2 regions of the Tsukamurella sp. II2bb genome follow, and region 2 is predicted to be linked to the other one. Evidence: predicted binding sites of a transcription regulator. Region 2 holds the regulator's gene; the other holds the start of a gene.
The links. Region 2 encodes LexA, which represses DNA repair genes until DNA is damaged. Its sites were predicted from a motif close to CGAACANNTGTTCG; they were not measured.

Region 1: the regulator LexA is predicted to act here: its motif matches at 2,376-2,389, upstream of AC21LY_RS08015 (HNH endonuclease signature motif containing protein).

What each region holds. Positions count from the first base shown of each region.
Region 1 is NZ_JBYPZI010000002.1:402,842-413,868, reverse strand. It holds gene recD (exodeoxyribonuclease V subunit alpha) at 1-348, shown strand, start outside; gene AC21LY_RS08025 (hypothetical protein) at 356-1,237, shown strand; gene AC21LY_RS08020 (zinc-binding dehydrogenase) at 1,234-2,283, opposite strand; gene AC21LY_RS08015 (HNH endonuclease signature motif containing protein) at 2,447-4,447, shown strand; gene AC21LY_RS08010 (YiaA/YiaB family inner membrane protein) at 4,511-4,801, opposite strand; gene AC21LY_RS08005 (DUF4407 domain-containing protein) at 4,980-6,653, shown strand; gene AC21LY_RS08000 (NfeD family membrane protein) at 6,722-7,249, shown strand; gene AC21LY_RS07995 (flotillin family protein) at 7,293-8,708, shown strand; gene AC21LY_RS07990 (MarR family winged helix-turn-helix transcriptional regulator) at 8,716-9,135, shown strand; gene AC21LY_RS07985 (DUF4395 domain-containing protein) at 9,193-9,690, shown strand; gene AC21LY_RS07980 (flavodoxin domain-containing protein) at 9,770-10,213, opposite strand; gene AC21LY_RS07975 (alpha/beta fold hydrolase) at 10,290-11,027, shown strand, end outside.
Region 2 is NZ_JBYPZI010000008.1:146,165-157,191, reverse strand. It holds gene hrpA (ATP-dependent RNA helicase HrpA) at 1-218, shown strand, start outside; gene nrdR (transcriptional regulator NrdR) at 246-719, opposite strand; gene AC21LY_RS18050 (LysM peptidoglycan-binding domain-containing protein) at 933-1,568, opposite strand; gene lexA (transcriptional repressor LexA) at 1,824-2,534, shown strand; gene AC21LY_RS18040 (acyl-CoA dehydrogenase family protein) at 2,518-3,669, opposite strand; gene AC21LY_RS18035 (acyl-CoA dehydrogenase family protein) at 3,670-4,902, opposite strand; gene AC21LY_RS18030 (TetR/AcrR family transcriptional regulator) at 4,954-5,535, shown strand; gene AC21LY_RS18025 (DUF1345 domain-containing protein) at 5,532-6,185, opposite strand; gene hflX (GTPase HflX) at 6,203-7,657, opposite strand; gene dapF (diaminopimelate epimerase) at 7,722-8,579, opposite strand; gene miaA (tRNA (adenosine(37)-N6)-dimethylallyltransferase MiaA) at 8,611-9,531, opposite strand; gene AC21LY_RS18005 (class III extradiol ring-cleavage dioxygenase family protein) at 9,528-10,154, opposite strand; gene AC21LY_RS18000 (DUF349 domain-containing protein) at 10,283-11,027, shown strand, end outside.

The DNA.
Region 1 (11,027 bases), on a different contig from region 2:
TACAACGGCGACGTCGGCGTGGTGATCGCGCACGGCGGCGATCCTGCTGACCTGCGGGCCGCTTTCGCGCGCGGCGCGGATGTCGCGCTGCTCTACCCGAACCAGCTCGTCGCGGTCCGCACCGTCTACGCGATGACGATCCACCGCAGCCAGGGAAGCCAGTACGAGGCGGTGTCGGTGGTGATCCCGCCGGCGGACTCGCGGCTGCTCACCCGTGAGCTGCTCTACACCGCGATCACCCGCGCTCGGCAGCGGGTGCGGCTCGTGGGCGGCGAGGAGGCCTTGCGCGCGGGCGTCGAGCGTCAGGTGCTGCGGGCCAGCGGCCTGCGGGGTGACGCTGGGGTATGACTGGGGTATGAGCGAGAGCGGACGGGTCCTCATCCAGGGTGCCGGGGCGGTGGCCGCCGCGGCGGGCGCGCTGCTCGCCGGGACCGGTGCCGAGGTCCGTGCCGCGTCGCGGCGCGACGGGGTGCTCCTCACCGGCATCGCGCCCGACGGTGCCGCCGCCCACGTCCCGGTGGTCGGGTACGCGGACGTGGGGCCCGGCACCGTCGACCTGCTGATCCTGACGTCCGCGCCGGGCGAGCTGGACGACGGTGTCGCGGCGGCGCTCGCGGCCGTCCGGCCCGCGGTGGTCGGCGTGACGAGCCCGGTGATCGGCGACGCGGCGGTCGCGCAGCGTCTCTTCCCCGATGCCGACGTCGTGACGCTCGCGCCCGGGCTGCTGTCCTTCGCCACCGCCCGCGGCACGGAGACGCGGGCCGAGTACTGGGTGCCGCCGCTGGCGCCCGCCTTCGCCGCGGTCGCGGTCGAGGGGTCCGACCGTGACCTGCCGCGACGCCTCGCCGCGGAGTACCCGGGGGTCATCGGGCGGGCGCCGACGCGGGCCGTCGCCGTCGTGGGGGTGGCGATGGTGCCCTACGCGGCCGAGCTGGCGATCGCCGGCGGCGACTGGCCGACCTTCCTACGGCGGCTCTCGCGCCCGGGGAAGGCGATGGCGGAGGCGATGCGGGCGGACGTCGGGATCCCGGCGCCCGCGCCCCCGCCCGTCGTGGTCCGGGCCGTGCTGCGGATGCTCTGCCGGAGAGTGCCCTTCGACTTCCCGAAGTTCGCCGGGAACCACTTCGTCCGGCACGCCGAGCAGAGCCTGCGGATCCTCGACGCCTGGCGCGCCATGACGCCCCGGGCGACCCCCGCCCTGGATTCGCTGCGCGAGGATCTCGCTGCGGCTCTTTAGGGCTGCACGAGCAGGCGGATCGGGTTGCCCTCGTGGCGCTCGAGGCGCTCGATGCCCTCCGCGATGTCCTCCAGCGGCACGATCCCGCTGATCGACCGGGACAGGTCCAGCCGCCCCAGTGAGACGAGAGTCGCCAGGGTCTCGATGTCGACGTTCTTGTAGCCGAGGTGCCCGAGCACCTGCTTCTTGGTCAACCCGAGCATCGTCGTCGATCCCACGGACGGTTCCTGATCGCTCATGCCCACCGAGACCAGGCGCCCACCGACGCCGAGGTGGCCGAACGCCTGCTCGAAGGTGGCCTTGAGGCCGACGGCGTCGAAGGCGACGGCGAGGCCCCGGCCGCCGGTCGCCTCGGCGATCTTCGCGCCCAGCTGCTCGTCCCGCGAGTCGAAGGCGTGGTCCGCGCCGAGGTCGAGTGCGCGCTCCAGGACCTCGGGATTGATGTCGACCGCGATGATCGGCGCCGCGCCGACGAGGCGGGCCAGCTGCACCACGTGCGTGCCGACCCCGCCCAGGCCCCACACCCCGACGGACTCGCCGATACCGACCTTCCCGGTCCGCACCACGGCGCCGTACGGGGTGGACACCGCGTCGGCGAGGATCGCGGCCTGTTCGAGGGGGACGTTGTCCGGCACGCGCGTCAGCCCGGCAGCCTGGGCGACGGTGTACTCGGCCCACGCGCCGTCGTAGGCGAAGGCCATGATCTGGATCTGCGTGCAATCGGCGAAGTTGCCGCGCCGGCAGTCCGGGCACGTCGTGCAGGGTCGGCCCGCGGCCACGACGACGCGGTCGCCCTCGGCCCACCCGGTGACGCCGGGCCCCAGCTTGGCGATGGTTCCCGAGGCCTCGTGCCCCTGCGTGACCTCCGGCAGCATCGCCGGGAAGGTGCCGTTGATCAGGCTGAGATCCGAGTGGCAGATGCCGCAGAACGCGACCTTCACCAGCACCTCGCCGGGGCCGGGCTCGGGGATCGGCACGTCCTCCACGCTGATCGTCCTGGTGTCGGCGTGGAACCGCTGTGCGCGCATCGTCATCGTCTGTGTCATCAGTCCATCGTCGGTGGTCGCCCGGCTGTGGGGGTGGGATCGCGGAGACCGGCGGGGATTCCCGGGGCACGGTCGGACGTTCCGGTTCATATCGAACATGTCGTCGTGGAAATGCCTTGTCAAGCCCTATCGTCGTTCGAATGTGGTCGGTAGAATCGAAGGTATGAGCAGTTCGGATGACGCCTTCACTCTGGGCCGGCGGGTGGTGACCACGCTGCCGGGGGTGTTCGACGGTGTCGTGTCCGAGCTGACTGCCGGTGGTGCGCTCTCGCGGTTGCGGGTGTTGACGGTCGAACAGAACAAGTTGGAGGCGGAACGCTCCGCCGTTCTGACTCGGCTGTACGAGCTCCGCGATGACGCCCGGCGGGTGCGGGAGGCGTCCTCGCGCCGGTTCGTCGATGAGTGGGATGAGTTGGTGGCGGAGGTCGGTGCTGCGCTCGGGGTGGGTCGGATGGCGGCGGGGTCGGCGGTGCATCGGGGGTTGGATCTGCGGGAGCGCTGCCCGAGGTTGTTCGGGTTGTTCGCGTCCGGGGCGGTGGGGTTGTCGGTGGTGCGGGAGGTGCTGCGGGCTTCTGCTGCGGTGCTGGATGAGGGTCTCGCGGTGGTGTTCGATGAGCAGGTCACCGGCTGGCTCACCAACCGGGTCGGGCAGTCGCTGACGGTGGGAGCGGTCGCCGACGCCGCGAGAACGATCCTGACCCGCATCGACCCGGCCGCGGCGCGGCAGACACCACCGGCGGCGCCGCGGAAACGGTTGGAGTTCCACGCCCGCACGGACGGCCTGGTGGATTTGGAGGCGGTGATGCCGAAGGATCAGGCGTTGCGTCTGTCGGCGCAGATCAACCCCGTCGCGCGGTCCGTGTGCCGCGATGACGGGCGGACGCTGGGGCAGCGGCAGGTCGCTGCCCTGGTCGCTCTCGCCGAGGGCTACGAGAGCCTGGGGTGCCTGTGTGGGAAGGACTCGTGTGAGCTGCGGGAGGCCCGTCCGCGGGTCGGGGCGGTGTCGCAGGAGATTCAGGCGTTGGCGGTGATCGTGCTCAACGAGACCGACCTCGCCGACATCCACCCAGCCGAGGCCGATCCGACCACCGCCGCCGGGGATGCTTCGCAGGATCCGGACCTGTTCACCCCCGCCGCATCCGAGTCCGACACCGCTGGCGACACCGACGTGGGCGACGCCGACGAGGCGGACGTTGACAAGGTGGAGGTTGACGACGCCGATGCGGACGCCGCGCTCGCCGACACTGCTGCCGGCTCGGCTGCGAGTAGCGCAGACGTCGACGCCTCGGGCGTCGATGGTGACGGCACCGCCGCTACCGACGTCCTAGGTGCCGATGCTGACGTCGCTGACCCAGGCGCCCAGTGTGATGTCAATGATGCTGATGGTGCGGGCGGTGAGTCCCCTGGGCGAGCGGGGCGTAGTTCCGGGGCGGTGGTCCTCGCCGGGGAGCCGGGGATCACCGGGCCGGTCACGGTCGGGCAGGCGGGGGAGTTGATCGCCGCCGCGCGGACGCAGTGGCGGGTCCTCGGGCGCCGGGACCCCGCGACTGGGGAGATCCATGCGCGGGGTGCGGGTGGGTATCGGCCGACCTGGTATCAGCTACTCGTCATGCGTCTGACATATCCCACGTGTGTCTTCCCCGGCTGTGGTGTGCCGTCGGATCGGTGCCAGGCCGACCACGTCACCGAGTACGACCGCGACGACCCCACGGTGGGTGGGGCGACCACCGTCGCCGGCAGCGCCGGACCGGGAAATCTGGTGCCGTTGTGCGGATTCCACCACCGCATCAAAACCGAAACCGGGTGGCTCTCCGATCTCCTGCCCGATGGGACCGTCGAATGGCGCCACCCCGCCGGCGGGATCTACACCGTCCCACCCGGTACGGCCCGTGAGCTCCTGCCCGGGCTGGAGAAGATCATCTGGGACGCCCCCGACCCCACACCCGCCACACCGAAGAGCCCCGACGGACTCCAGACGGCGGCGAAACGGAAAGCGAAGGCCCGCCGTGCCCTGCGCACTAAGAATCGGCTGCTGCGGCAGCAGCACCGCGAACGCCGAGCTGCCGAAGCCCGGGCCCGGCAGCGGGCGGAGGAACGCGCCGAAGCCGAAGCCACCGGCCAGGCCTACGACGACACCGCGCCGCTCAAACCCCCACCCTTCTGAGGAGCAGAGATGCAGGGGCCCTCAGTGGGACGGCATGGACCGGCCGGCACCGTGCGTGGCGGTTCACTCGAGGCTGCGCAGCGGATCGTGCTCGGCCATGAGCCGGTCGATCCGGGCCTCGTCGACGCGGACGCGGATGCTGTTCGCCTCCTGCTGGTCCCGGACGACCTTCGCGAGGTTGAAGCAGCTGGTGATGAGGAAGAGCGTGCCGACGATCATGAACCCCCGCTGCCACGGGTCCATCGGCAGGTAGAAGGCGCCGATGAGGAGCGCGCCGGACGAGACGGCGAAGGCGATCGCGGACTGGACGAAGTAGGCGGTGGTCGGCTTGGGCGCCGGAGACGGTGTGCTCATGGCATCAGCCTGCTGCGCCGGTGGCCGTGCCGGATGCGTAGAACTACCCGATTCCCCTGCGTAGTCCGCGCCCTAGTCCGCGCTGTGAAAGCGGCCACAGGATTGTGCGGGAACGGGGCCGGGCTGCGATTCTCTGTGAGAGAAGATCGGCGGAGTTCTATCGCGACGAGGAGGCGGCATGACCACGGTCCTGGTTCTCACGGTCATCGCCGTGCTGGTCACCGGCGCGATCGGGCTCGCCGTCGCTGGGCCGGGCCGCCGGGCTGCGCTACCGAGCCGGATCCTCGTCCTCGTCGTCGCTGGGCTCGTGGTCGGCGAGCTCGTCTCGATGCTCGTGCTGAACGGTGCGATCGAGGACCGTCTGCGTGCGGACGCCGAGCGTGCCGCGGCGACGGCACCCGCGGTGCGCGCCGCCCAGACCGACCTGGACGCCGCCCGCGCCGACCGGACCGCGCTCGATACCGCGGTCGCGGAGGCGTCGGGCCGCCGCGACCAGGCGCTCGTCGTGGCACGCTGCGAATACCGGCCGGGCCCCGCCTGCCCGCAGACCTCGATCACCGGGGTCGCGGGCCAGGGGCCCGAGACGCGGACCGCGAATCAGCGGCTCGCCGCCGCCCAGACGGATCTGGACCGGGCGACGGCCGCTCGGGCCACGCGGTCACCCGGACTCGACGCCCGGGTCGCCGCGGCCCGGACCGACCTGCGAGCGGCGCAGGACGAGGCCGTCGCCGGTGCGGACGACGGTCTCGGTGCACGTTGGACGGCGCTCGGCGGCGTCACCGCGCACTCCCCGGCGTCGGCGGCGCTGCGGCTCACGACCGACCTGGTGTGCGTGCTGCTCGCGCTCTTGCCGCTGCTGCTGCGCCTCTGGCGGGGCGACACCGCCCGCGACGTCCGGCGCCGGCAGGAGCTCGAGAGCGAGCGGCTCGCCGCAGCGGCGCAGCTCGCGATCGACCGACGGAGCCAGCAGCGGCGCGTGGAGCTGGCCCTCGCAGAGGACTCGCCCACGCAGGTCCTGCCCGTGGTGGGCGGAGCGGCCCGCGGGGCCGCTGCGCTCGAGGCCGCGGGATTCGAGGCGGTCGCGGTGTCCGCCCGCCGCTACGTCCGTCCGACGCCGCGCGAACCCGCGCCCGACGAGGACTTCCTCCCGATCGCCGCCGCCGCGGAGGCGGCCAGCCTGGCCGCAGCGCAGGCGGCACGCCCTGCCGCAGATCGGCCGGCGGACTCGGCCGGCGGGTGGCCCGACGTGCGGCGGTCTGCCGACGAGTCGCCGACGGGGCCGATCCCCGTCGAACCCGGCACCGCGACCCAACTCGGCACCGCGACCACGGCGCCCGACGATTCCGAGGACCCCGAGCCCGCCGAGGAGGCGACCGTGCCCGACGAGACCGTGCCCGACCAGACGAATCTGCCGGTGCCGGCCAGCACGGCGGAGGTGGTGCCCGCGGCGCCCTCCCGCGAGGTCCGTACCCCCAACCCGTTCGTGCCGCCCGTGCTCGACGAGGCCGCGCGCACGATCGTGGGCTTCGTGCGACCGCTGATGCCGCCGGTCGTGGCGCGCGTCCTCCCTGGTGGCGGGACCCGGACGGTGCAGCAGTCCTACGAGGAGGTCGAGGAGGTCACCTTCTCGATGCGCCGCACGCGCAAGGTCACCGTCGGATCCATCGAACAGAGCGTCCCCGCACCGTCGGACGACGGTGCGCCTACCGCCCCTGGTGTCGACCCCTCCGGCCCTGTTCCGGGCGCCGGGCGCTCGGGCCCCGGCCAGGAGCCGCTCGATGTGGCGTACGAGCCGCTCGACGGCCTGCCCGGCCGCGGTCCGCGCGAGCTCGGCCGCGCGCGCGAGGTGTGAACGGGCGCGCCTCATACGCATTATTTGCTATTCTGCAAACGGGAGATCCGAGCGCAGAGGAGGCGCCCGTGGTTACCGTTTTCGCAGTCTGTGCCGTGGTCGGGATCGTCATCCTGGTCGCGTCACTGATCCTGGGGGACTTGCAGATCGGGGGAGTCGAGGTCGGCAGTGCCGACGCCGGCCTGCCCTGGCTGAGCGCGCCCGCCCTGGCCGCCGCCGTCGGCGTCTTCGGGGTGGTGGGCTGGCCGCTGTCGTCCGGCACCGCACTTCCGCTGCCCGTGACCGTCGGTGCCGCGGCCGTGTCCGGCGTTGCCGCGTACGGCCTGCTGATGCTGGTGCTGCGGGCCATGCGGCGCGCGCAGGCCGGAACCGTCGCCGGGCTCCGAGCGGCGATCGGCACGATCGGCGAACTCAGCATGGAGATCCCGGTGGGCGGCTGGGGGCGCGTGAGCTACATCGACTCCGAGTCGGTGCGCGCGGTCGCCACCGCGATCCTCGTCGATCCGGGCGTCGGGGCTGGTACCGGTGCCCAGGTGCTCATCGTCGACGTCGAGGGCGACCGGCTCGTGGTCCAACCGCTCGACACCCAGGCCTGATCACAAGCGCCGGGCCGTTGCGCCCGGCAGAGGGAGTGAATCAATGACCGTATCGATCCTGATCGCGGCCGGAGCCGCGGTGATCGTGATCCTGCTGGCGCTGTGGATCTTCTTCCACAACTACATCAAGTCCCCGCCGGACCAGGTGGCCATCTTCACCGGCCGCGGCGAGATGAAGGTCGTCCGCGGTGGCGCCCGATTCAAGGTGCCGGGGCTCGAGCGCGTCGATTACATGCCGCTGCGTCCGTTCGAGGTGCGGATCGCGCTCAGCAACGCGCGCAGTATCGACGGCGTGCCCGTCGAACTGCAGGCCGTCGGCCTCGTCCGGATCGGCACCACCGACGAGATGACCCGCACCGCTGCGCAGCGCTTCCTCACCGCGAACATGGCGGAGCTGGAGAACCAGATCAACGAGATCCTCGCCGGCAGCCTCCGCGGCATCGCGGCGACGATGACCGTCGAGCACCTCAACAGCAACCGTGAGGCCCTGGCGCGCGGCGTGGTCGACGAGGCCGGAGGCGACCTCGCCCGCATCGGCATGGAGGTCGACATCCTCAAGATCGCCGGCATCGAGGACCGCAACGGTTACCTCGAATCGCTCGGCCAGAAGCGCATCGCCGAAGTCAAGCGCGATGCCGATATCGGCAAGGCCGAGGCCGAGCGGGATTCGTTGATCCGCTCGGCGGACGCCCGCCGCGCCGGCGAGATCGCGCAGACCGAGGCGCAGACCGCGATCGCCGAGGCCCAGCAGGGCCGCGATGTGCGTATCGCCCAGCTCCGTGCTCAGACCGAGGCGCAGAACGCCGAGGCCGACCAGGCGGGTCCGCTCGCGAAGGCCAAGGCGGAGAAGGCCGTCGGCATCGCGCTCGAGGAGGCCGAGGCGGCCCGTATCGAGGCCCGCACCGATGTCGAGCGCAAGCGTCGGGCGCAGGCCGAGGCCGCGCTCGAGGCCGACGTCATCGCGCCGGCGGAGGCGCAGCGTCAGGCGGCCATCACCCGCGCCGAGGGCGAAAGGCAGGCCGCGATCCTCACCGCCGAGGCGGCGGCCGAGTCCACCCGCCTCGAGGGCGAGTCGAAGGCGAAGGCGCGCAAGTCGGCGGCGGAGGCCCTCGAGGCCGAGCTGCGGGCCGACGCCGCCGGTAAGCAGGCCCAGGCCGAGGCCTTCAACCGGTACACCGCCGACGCCGCGCGGTTGCTGCTGGTGCCCCAGGTGCTCTCGACCATCGAGGGTGCGGTGCGCGCGCAGTCCGAGGCGACGGCCGCGATCGACAGCATCAACATCATCGGCGGCGGGCAGAACGACGCCACCGGCGGGCTGCTCGGCCTGTCGGCGCAGTCGATCGCCTCGATCGTCGCCGCACTGCGCGCCCAGGGCGTCGACCTGTCGAAGCTGCTCGACGGTGCCGCCCCCGCTCCCGGGGCGCCGGCGGAGTGGCCGGGCACCGTCGACCACGAGTAGCGCACCGGTGAAGCCCGGCGATGCCGAGGCGTTGTGGCTCGCGGTGGGGCTGCTGGAGGAACGACTCCGGCAGCTGCCCGCCGCGGGTCTGCGCGGCTCCGAGCTGTTCGTGCTCGCCACCGTCGAGGCCCTCGGGCCCGGGGCCTTCCCGACGGCGATCGGGGACCGCCTGGACATGAAACGATCGAACGTCTCCGTCACGGTCGCGGACCTTCGGCGCCGCGGCTTCCTGCAGGGGGACGCCGACGGTTCGGACGGGCGGCGGCGCCCCGTCGCCCTGACGGAGCGGGGGCGCGCCGCCCTCCACGCCCGGGACGCCGAACAGGACGCGTGGCTGGTGCACACCGGAGCAGCGCAGCTCACGACCGAGGAGGCCGTCCGGCTGCGGGCGGCGATCCCGCTGCTCCTGCGGCTGGCGCGAGGCTGAGAATCACGGCGAGCACAACCCTGGGCGCCGTCCGCGCCGGGGGATAGCCTCGGTGTCGTGAGTGGTCTCCTCTCCTTCCCGAACCCGGTCAACGAGTACGCGGCCCGCGCCACCGCCGGCCTCGTCGTGGTGCTGGCGGTCGTCACGATCGTCGCCGGCCAGTGGTGGCTGTACGCCGCGCTGGCGGTGGGTTTCGCGCTGCGAGTCGCGGGCGGGCCCCGCTACTCGCCCTTCGGTCGACTGTCGGTGCACGTCATCGCGCCGCGGCTCGGCCCGGCCAAACTGGTGCCGGGTCCGCCGAAGCGGTTCGCGCAGACCATCGGCCTCGTCTTCTCGACCGTCGCGCTCGTGCTCTTCCTGACGGGTCAGCACCTCGCGGCCCAGATCGTGCTCGGGTTGCTCGTGGTGGCCGCGCTCCTCGAATCGGCGGCCGGCGTCTGCCTCGGCTGCATCGTCTTCGGCTGGTTGCAGCGCCGCGGCGTGATCCCCGCGTCGGTCTGCGAGGCCTGTGCGGGCGTCAACACCACGCCGCCGACCCTGACGGTGCCGCGCTGACCGGCGCCGGACCACCGCACTGACGAGAGAACGCCGCCACGGAGATCATCCGTGGCGGCGTTCGGCTGTTCAGGGAGGCTCAGATCTGGCCGACGATCTCCTCGGCCCACTCGACGGCCTTCTCGTCGACGTCGTCGGTGCCGGAGTTGTCGTGCTCGAAGCGCTCGCCGACCTGGGTGGCGCCCAGCGCGGTGAGGTGCTTGACGATGGTCTTGCCGCCGGCGTTGTAGGTGTCGACGTAGATCGAATCGCCCAGGCCGAAGACCGCGAAGCGCAGCCCGGTGAGGTCGGGTGCGGCCTCGACCAGCTCCTCGAAGAACTCGGTCGTGCCGGCGGGCAGCTCGCCCTCGCCGTAGGTGGCGCACGAGAAGACGTGGAAGTCCGCAGGATCGAGCGCGTCGATCTCGCCGTCCATCATGTCGTGCAGCTCGACGGAGCCGGCCTTGGCGAACACGTCGAACATGGCGTTCGCGGCGCCCTCGGCGGTGCCGGTCGAGGAACCGTAGAAGATGTGAACAGACATGAGTAGGCATTCTAGCCTTGTCCCACCCGGCACTGTGAGCAGCATCCTGTCGGTGTGACCTCCTAGGCTTACGGCCATGGCTCACGCAACCACGCCCGACGGTGCCCGGCTCGCCTACACCGTTCATCCGGCGGCCGCGGGCGCCGCGGGGCCGGGGGTAGTGCTGATCGCCGGGCAGGCGCTCGCGGGATCGTCGTGGGGCCCGGTGGTCGACGCCTTCCGGGCCGCCGGACCGGTCGTCACCTTCGACCACCGCGGGATCGGCGCGAGCGACGACGTCTTCCCCCGCCGCTGGAGCACCCGGGACTGCGCGGCGGACGCCCTGGCCGTCCTCGACGCCGCCCGGGCCGACGGTGCCGCGGGCGACCGGGTGGACGTCTACGGCTTCTCCATGGGCGGCCGCGCCGCCCAGTGGCTCGCCGCCGACCACCCCGATCGGGTGCGCAGGCTGATCCTCGGAGCCACCACCGTCGGGGACGCGCACGGCGTCTCGCGCCCCAGCGAGGTGCTGCGGATCCTGGTGCGGTCGGACCGGCGCGCCTTGCTGGAACTGTTCTTCACACCGGAGTGGCTGGCCGAGCACCCCGAGGCGGCCGAGGCGATCCTCGCGCGGCCGCGGTCCCTGCCGGCGCAGCGCGCGCACTTCGCCGCGAGCACCGACCACGACGCCGCGGCGGCGCTGCCGTGGATCGAGGCGCCCACTCTGATCCTGCACGGCGCCGACGACCGGATGTGCCCGGCCGAGAACGCGGAGATCCTCCGCGCGGGCATCGACAACGCCCGGATGCGGGTCTACCCCGGCATCCGGCACGGT
Region 2 (11,027 bases):
TCGACCGGGACGATCGCGGGATGGCGACGCTCGACCGGGTCTACGCCGCCCTCACCTCGAAGCTGGACACCCTCCCCGAACACCGCCGGGACGCCGCGCTGGAGCAGGTGCACTGGCTCATCGAGGAACTCCGCGTGAGCCTGTTCGCGCAGTCACTGGGGACGGTCGGCTCCGTCTCCGAGAAGAAGGTGCTGGGCGCGATCGCCGCCCTCGGCTGAGGGCCCTCGGCCGAGGAACAGTGCCAGCTACGCCGCGTCGGTGGGGTCCGCCGCGGCGGCGCGGGCACGCAGATCGCGGATCGCGGCCTCGAAGTCCTCGATGGACGAGAAGCCCTGGTACACCGAGGCGAAGCGCAGGTAGGCGACCTCGTCGAGATCCCGGAGCGGGCCGAGGATCGCGAGACCGACCTCGTTGGCCGGGACCTCGGCCACGCCGGTGGCCCGGATGGCCTCCTCGACCTGCTGCGCGAGCTTGTGCAGATCGTCCTCGGCCACATCGCGACCCTGGCACGCGCGGCGCACGCCCTTGACCACCTTCTCCCGGCTGAAGGGCTCGGTGACGCCGTTGCGCTTGACGACGGCCATGACGGCGCTCTCGACGGTGGTGAAGCGGCGACCGCACGCATTGCAGGAGCGGCGCCGGCGGATGCCCTGGCCGTCGTCGAAGACACGTGAATCGACCACACGCGTGTCCTCGTTCTTGCAGAACGGGCAGTACATGGGTCCACCTCCCGCGCGGCTGCGCTCGGACGTCCGGCGGGGCAGCTGCAGCACGGTGGCCCCTGCCACCGCCGCGCCCCGCGATCTCGCCCTTGAGGATACGCGGGACGGGAACGGCAGCACGTTGCCGAGGTGGGCCGAGCGCCCGCGCTGCCGGGAATCCACTATCGAGATGAGGGTGGTCATCGTCGCATCTCCTTCGCTGATGATCGGTCAGTACCGCGGCGTGACCAGGGTCTGGCCCGGGTGGACACGGCCGTCCTGCAGGCCGTTGATCTCGCTGATCTCGGCGATCACCGCGGCGGGCGCCCGCCCGGGGGCGATCTCGCGGGCGATCTGCTCGAGGCTCTGGCCGGAGCGCACCGTGACGACCGACGTCAGCGCGGGCTGCGCGGCGCCCGCCGGTGCCGGCTCCGCCTGCGGAGCCCCGCCGAAGAGCACCAGCAGCGCGGCGAAGACCCCGGCGGCGAACAGCACGCACGCGGCGATCGACGGACCCGGGGTGCGGCGGGCGCAGCCCCCGACCCGCGAGGCGCCGAGCGGTGCGCGCCGAGCCGCCGAACGCACGCCCGGACGTTCGACGGTGCGCCGAGCGGATCCGCGCGCGCCCGTCACCCGGACGGCCGCCGGCACCGTTCGAACAAGCCCCTCGGCACTCCCGTTCGACGGGGTGATCGAAAGGGCCGAGGACTCCGACGAACGGCTGCGCGCGAGCCGGGGCGAGACCCCGCGAGCACGGGTGGCGCCGCGACGATCAGCAGCGGCGGAGCCGTGCCGCACGAGTGCCGGCGCCGGGGCGCCATCGTTCTGTGCTGCGGTGATGACGTCTCGATCGATGATCGCGGTCATGGTCTCTCCTGACATCGGTAGCGGTTCCTTCTCGCTCACCACAGGTCTATCGGAGGGGACTGACAAGTTTTTCCATCCAGCCCCACCAGTCACACCGGAGTGCGTGCAGGTGTTCGAGAGAACTTCTGTTCGATTTCTACCACACCCCCGTGGCGAGCGGAAGACACGCGGAGAAATTTCTCGAACAGATGTTTGTCAGCACGTCCGAGCTGGACTAGAGTGGAGGCGGAACAGAACGGGCGTGAGGAGCGACACATGACAGAAGAACGACAGGTTCAGCACCGGGACAAGCGCTTCCGCGATGCGCAGGGCAACGTCTCCGAGGATCACCTCACCCGCCGCCAGAAGCAGGTCCTCGAAGTGATCCGCCGTTCCGTGCGCGAGCGCGGGTACCCGCCCAGCATCCGCGAGATCGGTGACGAGGTGGGGCTCACGTCCACGTCGTCGGTCGCCCATCAGCTCCGCACGCTGGAGCGCCTCGGCTTTCTGCACCGCGACCCGAACCGCCCCCGCGCCGTGAACGTCCAGGGCGCCGAGGAGCGCACCGCTCAGGTCATTCAGAAGGTCATGGAGGACGAGGACCGGATGCCGGAACCCGCCTTCGTCCCGGTCCTCGGGCGGATCGCCGCCGGCGGGCCGATCCTCGCCGAGGAGGCGGTCGAGGAGATCTTCCCCCTCCCCCGCGAGCTCGTGGGCGAGGGCTCGCTCTTCCTGCTCAAGGTGGTGGGCGAGTCGATGACCGATGCCGCGATCTGTGACGGTGACTGGGTGGTCGTACGGCAGCAGTCCGTGGCGGAGAACGGCGACATCGTTGCCGCGATGCTCGACGGCGAGGCCACGGTCAAGACCTTCCGCCGCACCGGGCGCGACATCTGGCTGATGCCGCACAACCCGGCGTTCGACCCGATCCACGGCAACGACGCGGTGATCCTCGGCAAGGTCGTGACGGTCATGCGCCGGATCTGACGTCCGCGTATCTGCGCAGGTGGTCCGTCGCGGAACCGAACTCGGTCTCGATCGCGGTGAGCCGCTTGAAGCAGTGACCGATCGCGAGTTCCTCCGTCATGCCCATACCACCGTGCAGTTGCACGGCGTTCTGGCCCACGAATCGCGCCGCCCGCGCGATCGTGATCTTCGCCGCGGAGACGGCCCTCCGCCGTACCTGCGGATCGGCGTCCAGGTGGAGGATCGCGAGATAGGTCGCCGCCACGGCCTGTTCGAGTTCGAGCGACATGTCCACCATGCGGTGCTGCAGCGCCTGGAACGAACCGATCGGCACACCGAACTGCCGGCGTTGTTTGGCGTACTCGACGGTCTCAGCTACCACACGCCGCATGATCCCGACCGCCTCGCTGCACACGGCGGCGGCACCGTCGTCGAGGGCGCGTTCGATCACCTCCCACGCTCCGCCCTCGGCGCCGAGCAGCGCGGCGGCCGGCACCCGGACGTCGCGCAGCACCAGGTCGCCGGTGTGGTGATCGTCGATCGTGCGGAAGTAGTGCGCGCTCATCCCGGCGGGCGGGGACTGCGGGTCGAACTCGATGAGGAAGAGTGAGAGGCCGTCGCGATCGAGTCGGTCGCCGCCGGTGCGTGCGGCCACGATCAGGTGCGTCGCCAGGGGCAGGTCGGCGACCACGATCTTCGCCCCGGACAGGAGGTAGCCGTCACCGTCGGATAGCGCCCGCATCCGGACGTCCCAGCTCTCGCGTCCCGACTCGGGTTCGGTCAGGGCGAAGGCGATCCGCGCGCCGCCCTCGGCGATGGACGCCAGCAGCCCGTCGGCGACCGGGCCGCCCGATTCGCGGAGCAGGGCGGCACCCACGACGGCGGTGCCGATGTACGGCTCGACCACGAGCGCTCCGCCGAGCGCCTCGGCGATCACCATCATCTCCTCGGGCCCGCCGCCCAGCCCGCCCAGTGATTCGGGCACCAGCGCGGCGAGAATGCCCAGCTCGGAGGCGAAGGCCTCCCAGACGGACGGCTGCCAGCGCTCCGCCGAGCGCGCGGCGCTCCGCGACGGCGCCAGCGGATAGCGTCCGGCGAGGTAGGACCGCACGGCGTCGCGCAGCATCGTCTGTTCGTCGGTGAGTGTGAAGTCCATCTACAGCCCCAATACCGCTTTCGCCAGGATGTTCCGTTGGATCTCGTTGGAGCCCGCGTAGATCGAGCCCGCACGATCGTTGAAATAGCGCAGCGGCGCCACGGCCTGCCACGGGTCACCGCTGTGCGCGCCGTCGGCCGGCGGGAGGTAGTCGACCACGGGTCCGCCCGGGCGGGTGACGTGCGGCTGGTAGACCCGGCCGCGCGGGCCCGCGCTGAGGTGGATGAACTCCGTGACCGCCTGGCTCAGTTCGGTTCCCAGGATCTTGAGCATCGATGCCGCCGGCCCGGGATTGCCCCCGGCGGCGAGCACGGCGAGCGAGCGGTGCTCGAGGATCTCCAGCACGTCCACGCGCGCCTGCAGCTCGGCCAGCCGCAGCCGGAAGTCGTCGTCCTCGGACAGGGGGCGGCCCGCCCGGCCCGGCACCGTCGCCGCCCGTTCGGCGAGACGGTCGAGCGACACCTGCAGCCACGGCGCCGATGCGCCGCCGCCGCGCTCGAACTCGAGGAGGTACTTCGCGACGGTCCAGCCGTCGTCGATCCTGCCGAGCACGTTGGCCTTCGGCACCCGCACGTGGTCGAAGAAGACGACGTTCTGCACCTCCTCGCCGGAGGCCATGACCAGCGGCTGGATCTCGATGCCGGGCGCCGTCATGTCCACCAGCAGGAAGGTGATGCCCTGCTGCTTGCGCTCCTGCTTCGACGTGCGGACCAGGGCGAACATCCAGTTCGCCTCCCGCGCGTGGGTGGTCCAGATCTTCGAACCGGTCAGGACCAGATCGTCCCCGTCGGACTCGGCACGCATCGACAGCGACGCCAGGTCCGATCCCGACTCGGGCTCGGAGTAGCCCTGACAGAAGAAGACCGAGGCGTCGAGGATGCCGGGCAGGAAGAACCGCTTCTGCTCCTCCGTCCCGAACCGGATGATCGCGTGCGCCACCATCCGGATCCCCATCGGCGAGAGGAACGGTGCGCCGGCCAGCACGGACTCCCGAGCGAAGATGTAGTGCTGCGCGACTGTCCAGTCGCAGCCGCCCCATTCCACGGGCCACGCGGGCGCCGCCCAGCCGCGCTCGTGCAGGATCGCCTGCCAGGCCAGGCTCGCCTCGTGCTCGGAGTAGACACTGGTGGCGAGGTCGCCGGCGGCGCGCAGATCGTCGGTGAGGTGCGTGTCCAGGAACTGCCGCACCTCCTCGCGGAACGCCTCCTCCGCCGCTGTGAACGTCACGTCCATCCGGGTCCTCCGCTCGTTGACACCCTCGCACTGGCGAGACAAAATACGAGTATGTCTCATCCGGAGCACGGCGACAAGCAGATCGAGGTGATCCGCCGCGCCGCGCACTGGTTCCGCGCGGGGCGGCGGATCGATCTGGGACAGCTGGCGAAGGCGAGCGGCGTCGGCAGGGCCACGCTCTACCGGTGGTTCGACGGGCGGGAACAGGTGGTCGGAGAGGCCATCTGGCTCGGCATCGCGCAGGCGATCACCCGGGTCGAGGCCGACGAGCCGAGTCGCGATCGCGCCGCCTTCCTGCGGTCCTTCACCCGCCTGGCGCACGAGGTCCGGGAGTATCCGCCGCTCGCCGCGTTCGCCGCCGACGAACCGGAGTTCGCCATGCGAGTGCTGCAGTCCGGCGGCAGCGTCGTCCAGGCCCGGCTCGTCACGTGGGTGCAGGGCTGGCTCGGTGACCTCGCCGTTCCCCCGCCCGACGGTGCCCACGGCGTCACGCGTGCGGACCTCGCGTACGCGATCGTGCGGCTCGCCGAGTCCTTCCTGTGGTCCGACATGATCATCGGCACCCCGCCCCAGCCCGACAAGGCCGCCGCGCTCGTGGAACTGCTCCTCGACGGCGCGACCGGCTCGGGCTAACCGGAGACGATGCCCACGACCAGGTTGATCGCGGTCGCGAGAATGAGCGTCCCGAAGACGTACGAGAGCAGGCAGTGCCGCAGTACCACGCTGCGGATCGCCGGCGAGGAGACCGAGGTGTCCGACACCTGGTAGGTCATCCCCAGGTTGTAGCTGAAGTAGAAGAAGTCCCGGTACGTGGGTGCCGCCGGACCGTTCCAGTCGATCCCGCCCGCCTCGTCACCGGGGTCGCCGTAGTACTGGGCCGCGTACTGCGTCGAATAGGTCAGGTGCAGGGCGGCCCACACCGCGAACGCCGCGAACAGCGCGGCCGCCGCGCCGGCGTCCCGATGCCCCGACTTGCCCGTGATGAGCAGCGCCACGATCGCGACCAGGCCGCTCAGCGCGATCACCGCGACCACGACCTCCGCGACGCGCGGGCGGAAGTTCTCCCGCTGCACCGTGGCCCGGGTCGACGCGGCATCGAGGGGCCACAGGATCGCCCATCCCATCGCGACGAAGGCCGCCGCAGCAGCGCCGATCCCGACGAGGACGCCGAGGGTGCCGTCCACGAACGCGCCGACGAGGCCGCCCACGACGAGCCCGAGGAGCAGCGCGAGCGCCGCGCGCGCCACCACGGACAGGAGGGGCGTGGTCACCGGTGCACTCATGCGACGATTGTGCGCTCCTAGACCCCGTACTGCGCCAGCAGCCCCGCCAGCGCCCCCGGCACGCGCGCGGTGATCCTCGTCCCCTCGGCCACGTGGTCGGCGTCCAGGATCGTGCCCTCGGCGTGGATCCGGGCGACCAGGTCGCCTCGGTCGTACGGCAGGAGCGCCGTGACCTCGAGGTCTCCGACGGTGATCAGCTGCGTCATCCGCTCGAGCAGCTCGTCGACGCCCTCGCCGGAGTGCGCCGAGACGAAGACCGCCTCCGGCAGCGCGACCCGCAGCTGGGCGAGGACCACCGGGTCGGCGGCGTCGATCTTGTTGACCACCAGCAGCTCCCGCGGCAGGGACGCCTCCCGCTCCCCCGCGACCTCGCGGAGCACCTCGCGCACCGCGTCGATCTGGCGCTGCGGCATCACGTCGCTGCCGTCCACGACGTGCAGCAGGAGATCCGCGTCGACGACCTCCTCCAGCGTCGACCGGAAGGCCTCGACGAGCTGGGTGGGCAGGTGCCGCACGAAACCGACGGTGTCGGTGAGAACCACGTCGCGACCGTCGGTCAGGGTGCCCTGCCGGGTGGTCGGATCGAGCGTGGCGAAGAGCGCGTTCTGCACCAGCACACCGGCGTCGGTGAGCGCGTTGAGCAGGCTCGACTTCCCCGCGTTCGTGTACCCGGCGATGGCCACCGCGGGCACGCCGGATCGGCGGCGCGCGCCGCGCTTGGTGTCGCGGGCCTGCTTCATGCCCTTGATCTCGCGGCGCAGTTTCGCCATCCGCTCACGGATCCGCCGGCGGTCGGTCTCGATCTTCGTCTCACCGGGGCCGCGCAGGCCCACGCCGCCGTTGCTGCCGGCGCGACCGCCGGCCTGCCGCGAGAGGGCCTCGCCCCAGCCGCGCAGCCGGGGCAGCATGTACTCCATCTGCGCGAGGCTGACCTGCGCCTTGCCCTCGCGGGAGGTGGCGTGCTGCGCGAAGATGTCGAGGATGAGGGCGGTGCGGTCGATCACCTTGACCTTCACCACCTTCTCCAGCGCGTTCAGCTGGGCGGGGGTGAGCTCACCGTCGCAGATCACGGTGTCGGCGCCGGTCGCCAGGACGATCTCCCGCAGCTCGTGCGCCTTGCCCGAGCCGATGTAGGTGGCGGGATCCGGCCGGTCGCGACGCTGGATCACGCCGTCGAGCACCGCCGAACCGGCCGTCTCGGCCAGGGCCTTGAGCTCGGCGAGCGAGGCGTCGGCCTGCGCGGCGGAGCCGGTGGTCCACACCCCGACCAGCACGACCTGTTCGAGCCGCAGCTGGCGGTACTCGACCTCGGTGACGTCCTCGAGTTCGGTGGAGAGGCCGACGACGCGGCGGAGCGAGGAGCGCTCCTGGAGCTGGAGTTCACCGATGGTGGGCGCCGGGAGCGGAGCGAGCGGGCCCGGTGCGTTCGGCTGATGCGGATCCGTCGGTTCCCAGGTATCTGTCTGTGTCATATGCGACCCATTCTCGCACGTCGCGGCGCTGCGGGTCACGCGAGTTTTCTCGTGGCGAAACCGCTCAGAGCGCGGAGAGGCGCGCGGTGCCGGAGGCGACGATGCGGCTGGGGCCGCGGAGCACGGCACCGTCGGCGCCGACGGTGACGGTGACCACCCCGCCCGGCACGTGCACGTCGACCGTGCCGGTCTCCAGGCCGGCGGAGCGCAGCGCGGCGACCGCGGCGGCGACGGTGCCGGTCCCGCAGGACCGCGTCTCGCCGGAGCCGCGCTCGTGCACGCGCATGTGCACCGCACCGTCGACGAGCGGGGTCAGGACCTCGACGTTCGTGCCGTGCGGGAAGAGCCCGCGGTCGAAGGTCGGTGCGCTCGCCACGTCGAGCGCGGCGAGATCCTGCGCGGTAAGGCCCGGCACGACGCACGCGATGTGCGGATTGCCGACGTCGACCGCGATGCCGGCGAGATCGCGCCCGTCGACGCCCGCGGACGAGGTGCCGAAGACCCGCGGGACGCCCATGGACACGGAGACCTCGGCGGTCTCGGGATCGGCGTGGTGCACCCGGACGGGCTTGGCGCCGGCGCGGGAGCCGACCGTGAACTCCTCGCCCGCGACCAGCGCGGACGCGGCCAGGAAGTGCGCGAAGACGCGAACACCGTTACCGCACATCTCGGCGATCGACCCGTCCGAGTTGCGGTAGTCCATGAACCAGTCCTCGCGGCGCACGCCGTCGGGCAGCGCGTCGAGGACGCCCGCGTCGAGCAGATCCCCCGCGCGAGCGACGCGGAGCACCCCGTCGGCACCGATCCCGGCACGACGATCGCACAGCGCGGCCACCAGCTCCGGCGTGAGGTCGAGGTCGACGCCCGGATCCGGCAGGATCACGAAGTCGTTCTCCGTACCGTGGCCCTTGAGGAAGTCCACCGCCGTCACCTGAGCCTTCATACCGGCCAGTCTACGGGCGCCACGCCGGGGCGGCGTGCGCGGCGAGCGCCGCGCCGACGAGACCGGGGGCGGCACCGTCGAGCCAGACGACGCGCGGGTCGCGCCGGAACCAGGAGCGCTGCCGCCGGACGTACCGGCGCGTGCCGATGAAGGTCAGCTCCCGGGCCTGCTCGAGGTCGTACTCCCCGTCGAAGGCCGCGAGGACCTGCGCGTACCCGATCGCGCGCGAGGCGGTCACGCCCTCGCGGAGGCCGCGCGCCTCGAGGGCGCGGACCTCGTCGGCGAGGCCGGAGTCGAACATCAGGCGCGTACGCAGCGCGATCCGGGCGTCGAGCTCCGCGGTCTCGCGGTCGACGGCGACGATCGCGGTGTCCCAGCGCGCCGGGCCGATGCCGGGCGCCGACGCGGCGAAGGGCTCGCCGGTGATCGTCACGACCTCGAGCGCCCGGACGATGCGCCGGCCGTCGGTGGTCAGGATCTTCGCGCCGGCCGCGGGGTCGAGGGCGGCGAGCTCGCGGTGCAGGGCGAGCGGGCCGATCTCGGCGAGTCGCTCCTCGAACCGGGCGCGCACGTCGGGATCGGTCGCGGGGAAGCGCCACTCGTCGAGCAGGGCCTGGAAGTACATCATCGAGCCGCCGACGATGACCGGGGTCCGCCCGGCGGCGAGCAACGACTCGACATCGGCGCGGGCCCGCTCCTGGTAGGCGGCGACGGTGGCGGTCTCGGTGACCTCGAGGACGTCGAGCTGGTGGTGCGGGATGCCGCGGCGCTCGGCGACCGGGAGCTTCGCGGTGCCGATGTCCATGCCGCGGTACATCTGCATCGCGTCGATGTTGACGATCTCGCCACCGAGCCGCTCGGCGAGATCGAGCGCGAGGTCGGACTTACCGGTCGCGGTGGGCCCGACGACGGCGATGGGACGGACGGTCACGGCGCTCCCGCGGTCGCCACGAGGTACCCGACGCCGAACGGGGCGTCGCGGTACAGCACGTCGACGGGGCCGCCCGCGCAGGCCGCGGCGGCCGCGCGCCAGGCGTCGTCGAGCCCGTCCGCCGGACCGCCCGCGGAGACGGCGGCGACCTGGGCGTCGAAGACGGCGACGTCCTCGGGCCGGTGTCCGCCGGGCGCGCGGGCGGTAAGGGTGTTCGGGCCGTCGAGAACGAAAAGCAGCCCCTCGGCCTCGTCGTCACCGTCGACGAGGCGGACCGACGGCGCAGCGGCGCCTCGCACCCAGGCTGCGACCAGCAGCGGGACCGGCCAGGCGGCGCTGGGCGGCAGGTCGTTCGACGGTGCTCCCGGCCCCGTCGTCACGATCACGTCCGCTCCGAAACCGGCGAAGGTGCCGGCGGCGGCACCGTCGGGCCTGGTCAGCGGGACGGGCGCGACGACACGCCAGGTGCGCGCCCGCGCCCCGAGCCAGGTGCCCGCGGCGAGCACCGCTTCCCGGACGCGGTCGGCGTCGGGGTCGCCCGGGGCGCCCACCAGCTCGGGAACGAGCAGCGGGGCGCCGGGGATCACGGCGACGGGCCGGTGGTCGGACGGAGACGGGTGCACGAGAAGAACGCTAATCGATCGCGCCAGGGAGCCCGCGGAGTGCTTGAATGGATCCGGGTCCGTGCCGTTGCGCGGGTCCGTGACGACCGGCAGCCGTGACGCGCGGCGCAGACGAAGGGGAGACCGAAGTGGCCGAGAACGACCCGATCGCCGAGAGCACGCCGATCGAGGGCGCCGCACCGAAGCCCGTCCCGGGCGCGCGGCCCGGCCCCAAGCCGCATCCCGGCCCCCGGCCCGGTGTGCCGCGGCCGCAGACTCCCGCCGCGGCGGCCCACACCCCGCCCCGAGCCCGGCCCGCCTCCGATCCGACCAAGCACGGCCGGGTCGACGACGACGGCACCGTCTACGTCATCACCTCCGGCGGCGAGCGCGCCGTCGGCTCGTGGCAGGCCGGTGAGGGCGCCGAGGGCCTCGCGCACTACGGCCGCAAGTACGACGAGCTCGCCACCGAGGTCGAGGTGCTCGAGGAGCGCCTGGCGAGCGGCACCAGCGACCCGAAGAAGGTCCGGACGGCGGCCCAGCAGATCGCGGACGCGCTGCCCACCGCGGCGGTCGTGGGCGACCTCGACGCCCTCGCCGCGCGTGTCGGTGCGCTGCTGACCGGCGCGGACACCGCCATCGTGACGGCGCAGGCGGACCGCGAGCGCAGCCGCTCGGAGGGCATCGCCCGCAAGGAGGCGCTCGCCGCGGAGGCCGAGCAGATCGCGGCAGAGGCGACCCAGTGGAAGACCGCGGGTGACCGGATGCGCGCGCTGCTCGACGAGTGGAAGACGATCAAGGGCGTCGACCGCAAGACCGACGATGCGCTGTGGAAGCGCTACTCCAAGGCCCGCGATGCCTTCAACAAGCGCCGCGGCGCGCACTTCGCCGAAC